Regions from separate parts of the Arthrobacter sp. TJ-254 genome, predicted to be linked through region 1. Evidence: riboswitches for the same ligand, from Rfam matches in the RefSeq annotation. Region 1 holds a riboswitch; the other holds the start of a gene.

Region 1 (3,286 bases):
GCGTTTCCGGCCTGCTGGTGGTCGACCGCCACGGGCCGGCCATGGCCCGCACCGTCTGGGGGAACCCGCGCCGCTACCTCGACTCCTACTGGCGCAAATTTGCCCGCCAGGGCTGGTTCCTCGCCGGGGACGGCGCCCGTTACGACGACGACGGCGACATCTGGATCCTGGGGCGGGTTGACGACGTCATCAACGTCTCGGGGCACCGGCTCTCCACGATCGAAATCGAATCGGCCCTCGTCGCGCACCCGCTGGTCAGCGAGGCCGGCGTGTGCCCCGTCGCCGACCCGCTCACCGGCCACGCCATCGCCGCATTCGTCGTGCTGGCACCCGGTTCGGGCGGAACGGGCGACGTCGAATCCACCCTGCGCCGGCACGTTGCCGCCGAGATCGGGCCCATCGCCAAGCCGGGTGCCGTCATCGTGGTCCAGGACGTGCCCAAGACCCGGTCCGGGAAGATCATGCGCCGCCTCTTGACCGGGCTGTACGAAGGATCGCCCCTTGGGGACACCACCTCCCTGCAGAACGAGGGGTGCCTCCCGGGCATCTCCGAGGTGCTCGCGCGGCGGTCCTGAAGCTTCGCCTACTCCGTCTTGGAGCCCATCCAGGACTCGAGCGGCTGGGTCGGAATGTGGACGTGCTTCATGTCGTCGGGCTTGGGCGTGCTTGGGAAATAGTCGACCGGGGAATCTCCGTCGGCGGCCGCAGCCGCGGCGTCGACCAGCCCGAACCGGTCCCGCACCCTGCCGAAAAAGTCAGGCTCATGCAGGCGCAGCATGCGCAGCGCCGAAGGGCGTGCGTAGACGCCCACCCAGTCCCCCGGGTTCAGCACCCCGACAATCCGGCCGTCGACGGACATCGATACCTGCCCGCTGCGCTCGAGCACGCGCACCGACACCAGCTCGTCCGCGGCAACGACAAGGCTGCGGTCGAAGACCATGTGAGCTGCGACGGGCGTGAAAACCAGGGCGTTGGCGCGGGGCGAGACGATGGGTCCTCCCGCAGCGAACGAGTAGGCCGTTGATCCGGTGGGCGTGGAAATGATCAGGGCGTCTGCCGAATAGGAAACGAACCGGCGGGCCCCAATATAGACGGCGACGCTCGCCTGGCGGTCCCGGCTGAGCTTCTCGAAGACAACGTCGTTGATTGCGGTGATGTCCATGCAGACGCCCCAGCCCAGGACCTCCACCGCGTCGTCCCGGACCAGCGGCGATTCCGCAACGGGTCCCTTGGGATTGTGGATGAGCGCCCCGAGCTCACTGGGGATCTCAAGGGGCCTGCTCGAGCGGATGGTGAGGGTGAGGCGCTGTTCCTCGATTGTCTCGTCGGCGATCACGGCCCTGAGGGCTTCGACAAGGTTCTCCGGCTCCACCTCGGCAAGGAACCCAAGCCGGCCCACATTCACCCCGAGGACAGGGCACTGGCAGGACATCGCCACAGCCGCCCCGCGCAGAAAGGTGCCGTCTCCGCCGATCGTCACAACGAGGTCAAACGGGCCGAGCGGCACGTGGTGATGCGTCAGGTGGCCCTCGTCGTCCGCCGACCAGACATCCACCTCCGTGACGGACACGCCGTTCTCAGCGGCCCAGCTCTTGAGGGCCTCCGCCGCGTCAATGGCCCGTTGCTTTCCTCCATGCACCACGAGCCCCAGTGATCGCAGATCCACTGCCAGCTCCTTTGTTCGCTCAACAAGTGACGGTGGGCCACCGCCGCGGGGTATGAGCCAGGCGGCCAACCTCGCCGATGACGCCACGTGACGCAAACCATACTCGAAATGCCCCGCAAGTCCACCCGGCGCCTTCCTGCCCCGTCCAAATCTGCGCCGACCCGGGGCGACACATTTCTTGGTGCCGGGCACCCGTGCTGTCACACTCGGTAATGACCATCCCGAGCGGCCGAGAGATCTGGCTTTATGACGCCGCAGCAACCCTGGCCAGCGCAGAACGCGCTGACAGTAGGGTGCTACCGCCAGAACCGATGGAGGATTTGTGAGCACAGTCGATTATTCGCAGCCCCTGAAGTTTGCCTACTGGGTCCCTAATGTGAGCGGGGGGCTCGTGGTTTCCACAATCGAGCAGCGCACCAGCTGGGATTTCGAGTACAACAAGAAACTTGCGCGGATCGCCGAGGACGCAGGATTCGAATACGCGTTGTCGCAGACCCGCTACGCGGCGTCGTACGGCGCCGACAAGCAGCACGAGGCGACGTCGTTCTCCCTCGCCCTGCTCGCCGCAACCGAGAGGCTCAAGGTCATCGCCGCCGTCCACCCGGGCATGTGGCATCCGGGCGTGCTGGCGAAGTTCATCATCACCGCCGACCACATCTCCAACGGGCGCGCGGCCGTCAACATCGTCTCGGGGTGGCTGAAGAGCGAATTCACCAACTTCGGCCTCGACTGGCTCGAACACGACGAACGGTATGTGCGCACGGAGGAGTTCATCCGCGTGCTGCGCGGCCTGTGGACCCGGGAAAGCTACACGCAGACGGGCAAGTACTACTCCATCTCGGATTTCACGCTCAGCCCGCCGCCCGTTGATGTTCCAGGCCGCCCCCACCCCGAAATCTTCTTCGGCGGCAATTCCACTGCGGCCCAGGCCGCGGCGGGGCGGGTTGCCGACTGGTACTTCTCCAACGGCAAGGACCTCGAGGGGTTCAAGGAGAACATCGCCGGGGTAGAGGCCTCCGCCACGGCCGTCGGCAGGTCGCCCCGGTTCGGCCTCAACGGGTTCGTCATTGCACGCGACTCCGAGAAAGAAGCACGCGAGACGCTGCGCGAGATCGTCGCCAAGGCCCATCGGCCGGCCGTTGAAGGCTTCCGCGACGCGGTGCAGGAGGCCGGGGCCTCAACGGCCGACAAGAAGGGGATGTGGGCGGATTCCTCCTTCGAGGACCTCATCCAGTACAACGACGGCTTCCGGACCCAGCTCATCGGCACGCCCGAGCAGATCGCCGAACGAATCGTCGAGTACAAGAAGATCGGGGTGAACCTGCTGCTCACCTGCTACCTGCATTTCCAGGAGGAGGTTGAAGCGTTCGGCAGGGATGTCCTGCCGATTGTCCGCTCCCTCGAAGCCGACCTCGCCGCCAAGGCAGGCGTCGACTTCCACCTCGAACCTCTCCCCACCAAGGCAGGCGTCTGATGACTGAGAAAACCTTCGGCTTCCGCACCCGCGCGCTTCACGCGGGAGGCACTCCCGATGCCACCCACGGTGCCCGCGCCGTGCCGATCTACCAGACGACGTCGTTTGTCTTCAAGGACACGAACGACGCCGCCAATCTCTTCGCG
Region 2 (3,286 bases), on a different contig from region 1:
AGCTCCGACTTCGCGCCCGTTGAGGGAATACTGAAGGCAACAGGTGGCGATTCCGGCAGCGATGGAAGTTGTGATTCTGAGGCGCTCGGCGCAGGCGTTGGCTTCGCAGGGGCCGAGGTCGATGGCACCGAAGAGGAGGCCGGATCAGGGGTAGCCGAGACCGTTGCCGGCCTTTCGACCTGCGGGGCTGCATCGGTTGCACAGCCGGAAAGTAGGAAAAGAGCAACCGCCGCAGAAGCAAGAAAGCTCCTGCGGCGGTTCCTGATTGAACTAATCATGCGTAGGACAATATCCGATCAGTTCTTGGTGTAGGTGGACTATGCCTGGGCGGCGACGCGACGCCGCACCACGAAAGTTCCACCGGCTGCTGCCGCGAGGACAAGGCCGCCGCCGAGCGCGAGCGCGCCCATGTTGTTAGTACCTTCCTGAGCAACGCCGGTGTCAGCGCCGCCGACGGGCATCTGAACTACCTGCGACGGTGCTGCGGGAGTGTTCTGAGCAACGATGCCGGCCACGATGCTCGCGTCGTAGGCAGGGTTGCCTGCAGCGTCGCAGCCAGTCCCATCTCGATCGGCATCCAGTTTCAGCTGGTAACCCGGCGTGCCTGCAGGGATGTTGTAGACGCCCACTGCCGCTGCTTCACTGCAGTTTGCAAATGGGAGGGATACTGCCATCGCCGGTGCGGCCGAGATTGCCGTGAGACCTGCTGCTGCTACCAGTGCGAATCCTGCTGTACTTTTCTTCAATTTTTCCCCAATTCATTTGTGACGTTTGAGGCCCATGTGATGGGCGTAATGAAATTGTAACTCGGAATTTTGACTGTTTGGTCCACCTCGTGGTTATCGCACCCACTACCGATCGTCATCTCACCAGGGCTTGCAAGACACCCTGCTCCCACCAAGCTGTTTCGCCACCCGCTCGATCAAGACGCACACGGGATGCGGCTCGTGACTTTCTATGACGGACGGTTCTCGACGCGGGCGCCGTCCTGCCCGTAGGGTCGAATTCAGAATCAAGAGTTCCAACGCAAAACCCTGGTTTGTTGGACGGCAACCCTCTCGCTGTAGCGGGGTGCCCCAGGTGAGGATTCGGCCCGGCCGGCGGAGATGACCGGAGGGCAAGTACGGCACTTCCTTTCGGTGGTGCCCTAATGCAAGGGTTCTTTTGCCATGTCCTTATCCCCGCATTCCTCCAATTCGCCCCGTCAGATCCGCTTCAACGCTTTCGTTATGAACTGCGTCGGTCACCAGTCGCCCGGTCTGTGGCGCCACCCCGAGGACCAGTCCTGGCGGTACAAGGACCTGCGCTACTGGGCGGACCTCGCAAAGACCCTTGAAAAGGGACTGTTCGACGGCATCTTCATCGCCGACGTCCTCGGCACCTACGACGTCTACGGCGGCTCCGACGAGGCAACTCTCCGCCAGGGCACACAGACTCCGGTGAACGACCCGTTCCTCCTGGTCTCCGCCATGGCTCTGGTGACCGAGCACCTCGGGTTCGGCGTCACCGCAGGCACCGCCTACGAGCACCCGTACCCGTTTGCCCGCCGCCTCTCCACACTCGACCACCTGACGAATGGGCGGTTCGGCTGGAATGTCGTCACCGGGTACCTGCCCTCGGCGACGCGGAACCTCGGGCAGACCGACCAGCTCGAGCACGACGAGCGCTACAACCACGCCGACGAGTACCTCGAGGTGCTCTACAAGCTGCTCGAAGGCTCCTGGGAGGACGACGCCGTCATCCGGGACACCGAAACCGGCGTCTTCACCGACCCTGCGAAGGTCCACGGGATCGGCCATGAGGGCAAGTACTTCACGACGCCGGGGATCCACCTCAGCGAACCCTCCCCGCAGCGCACCCCGGTGATCTACCAGGCCGGGGCTTCACCGCGCGGGATCGCCTTTGCCGCGGGCAACGCCGAGGCCGTTTTTGTTGGCTCGCCGACCAAGGAGATCCTCAAGGACACCGTCACCAAGATCCGCGACGCCGTCGAAGCCGCAGGGCGCGACCGCTACTCCGTGCGCATCTACACGCTGCTCACCGTCATCACGGACGAGACGGAGGAGAAGGCGCAGGCCAAGCACGCCGAGTACCAGCAGTACGTCAGCTACGAGGGAGCCCTGGTGCTGGTCTCCGGCTGGTTCGGCGTGGACCTCTCCGCTTACGGACCTGACGAGCCCCTCGGCAATGTGAAGTCGAACGCCATCCAGTCGGCCGTCGCCAACTTCTCCAAGGTGGAGGACGACGGCAAGCCGTGGACGGTGCGCGACATCGCCGAGTGGGCGGGCATCGGCGGGCTGGGCCCCCGCATCGTCGGCTCGGGCGCGCAGGTCGCCGAGGAGCTTCAGGCCTGGGTCGAGGAGACCGACGTCGACGGGTTCAACCTTGCCTACGCCATCACGCCGGGCTCGTTCGAGGATGTGGTGAAGTACGTGGTTCCCGAGCTGCAGAAGCGCGGCGCGTATCCCACCGAGTACGTCGAGGGGACACTGCGGCACAAGCTCTTCGGCCGCGGAGACCGGCTGCCCGCCGAACACCACGGCAGCAGCTACCGCCTCGAGCCCGCCGCCCGCTGACATCTCACGGAATAATAAGCGGTTCCCTGAATCAATGAACCGACCAAAACCTACCGACACGGAACTGATTCTGTGAGGGCTGGACCGGCCCAGCTTCGAGGTCGGCCGCGGCACACGTGATCGGCCGGCTCAGCCGGCACGGCAAAGGCCCCGCCTCCTTCCGGAAGCGGGGCCTTTGTTGTGGGGCCTTGTTGTGACGGAGGGGCTCAGCCGCGCAGGCGCTCCATCCCTGGGTCGAACAGTGGCTCGGCTGCGACGGTGGCACGGACCCGCTCGCCGAAGTATTCGATCTCCACGGAGTCGCCCTCGGCAACCGCGGCCGGTAGCCAGGCGTAGGCGATGGGCCTGCCGATCGAGAACCCGTAGGCGGCGCTCGTGACGTACCCGGCGGCTTCGCCGTTCACGAACACGGGCTCCTTGCCCATCACCACGGAGACGCCGTCGTCGACCGTGAGGCAGCGCAGCGCCCGGGCCGCAGGCTCCTCCCGGCGGGAGACCAGGGCGTTGGAGCCCTTGAAGCCTTCCTTGTCCTTGTTGACCGCGAAACCGAGCCCGGCTTCGAAGGGGTGGTGCTCCGAGGTCATGTCCGCACCCCACAACCGGTAACCCTTCTCGAGGCGCATCGCGTTGAAGGCCCCGCGACCGGCGGCGATGATGCCGTGCTCCTGGCCCGCCTCAAACAACAGGTCCCACAGCCGAAGCCCGTGCTC

Evidence for each region. Region 1 has a riboswitch for S-adenosylmethionine ahead of sfnG (dimethylsulfone monooxygenase SfnG). Riboswitches for the same ligand answer to the same signal wherever they lie in the genome.
Region 2: another riboswitch for S-adenosylmethionine. It lies ahead of AC4D14_RS09960 (LLM class flavin-dependent oxidoreductase); the one in region 1 lies ahead of sfnG (dimethylsulfone monooxygenase SfnG).

What each region holds. Positions count from the first base shown of each region.
Region 1 is NZ_JBZCNF010000004.1:186,328-189,613, forward strand. It holds gene acs (acetate--CoA ligase) at 1-575, shown strand, start outside; gene AC4D14_RS12355 (NAD(+)/NADH kinase) at 584-1,666, opposite strand; SAM riboswitch class I at 1,880-1,984, shown strand; gene sfnG (dimethylsulfone monooxygenase SfnG) at 1,989-3,140, shown strand; gene AC4D14_RS12365 (O-acetylhomoserine aminocarboxypropyltransferase/cysteine synthase family protein) at 3,140-3,286, shown strand, end outside.
Region 2 is NZ_JBZCNF010000003.1:263,393-266,678, forward strand. It holds gene AC4D14_RS09950 (class F sortase) at 1-278, opposite strand, end outside; gene AC4D14_RS09955 (excalibur calcium-binding domain-containing protein) at 318-746, opposite strand; SAM riboswitch class IV at 1,011-1,130, shown strand; gene AC4D14_RS09960 (LLM class flavin-dependent oxidoreductase) at 1,170-2,576, shown strand; gene AC4D14_RS09965 (GcvT family protein) at 2,783-3,286, opposite strand, start outside.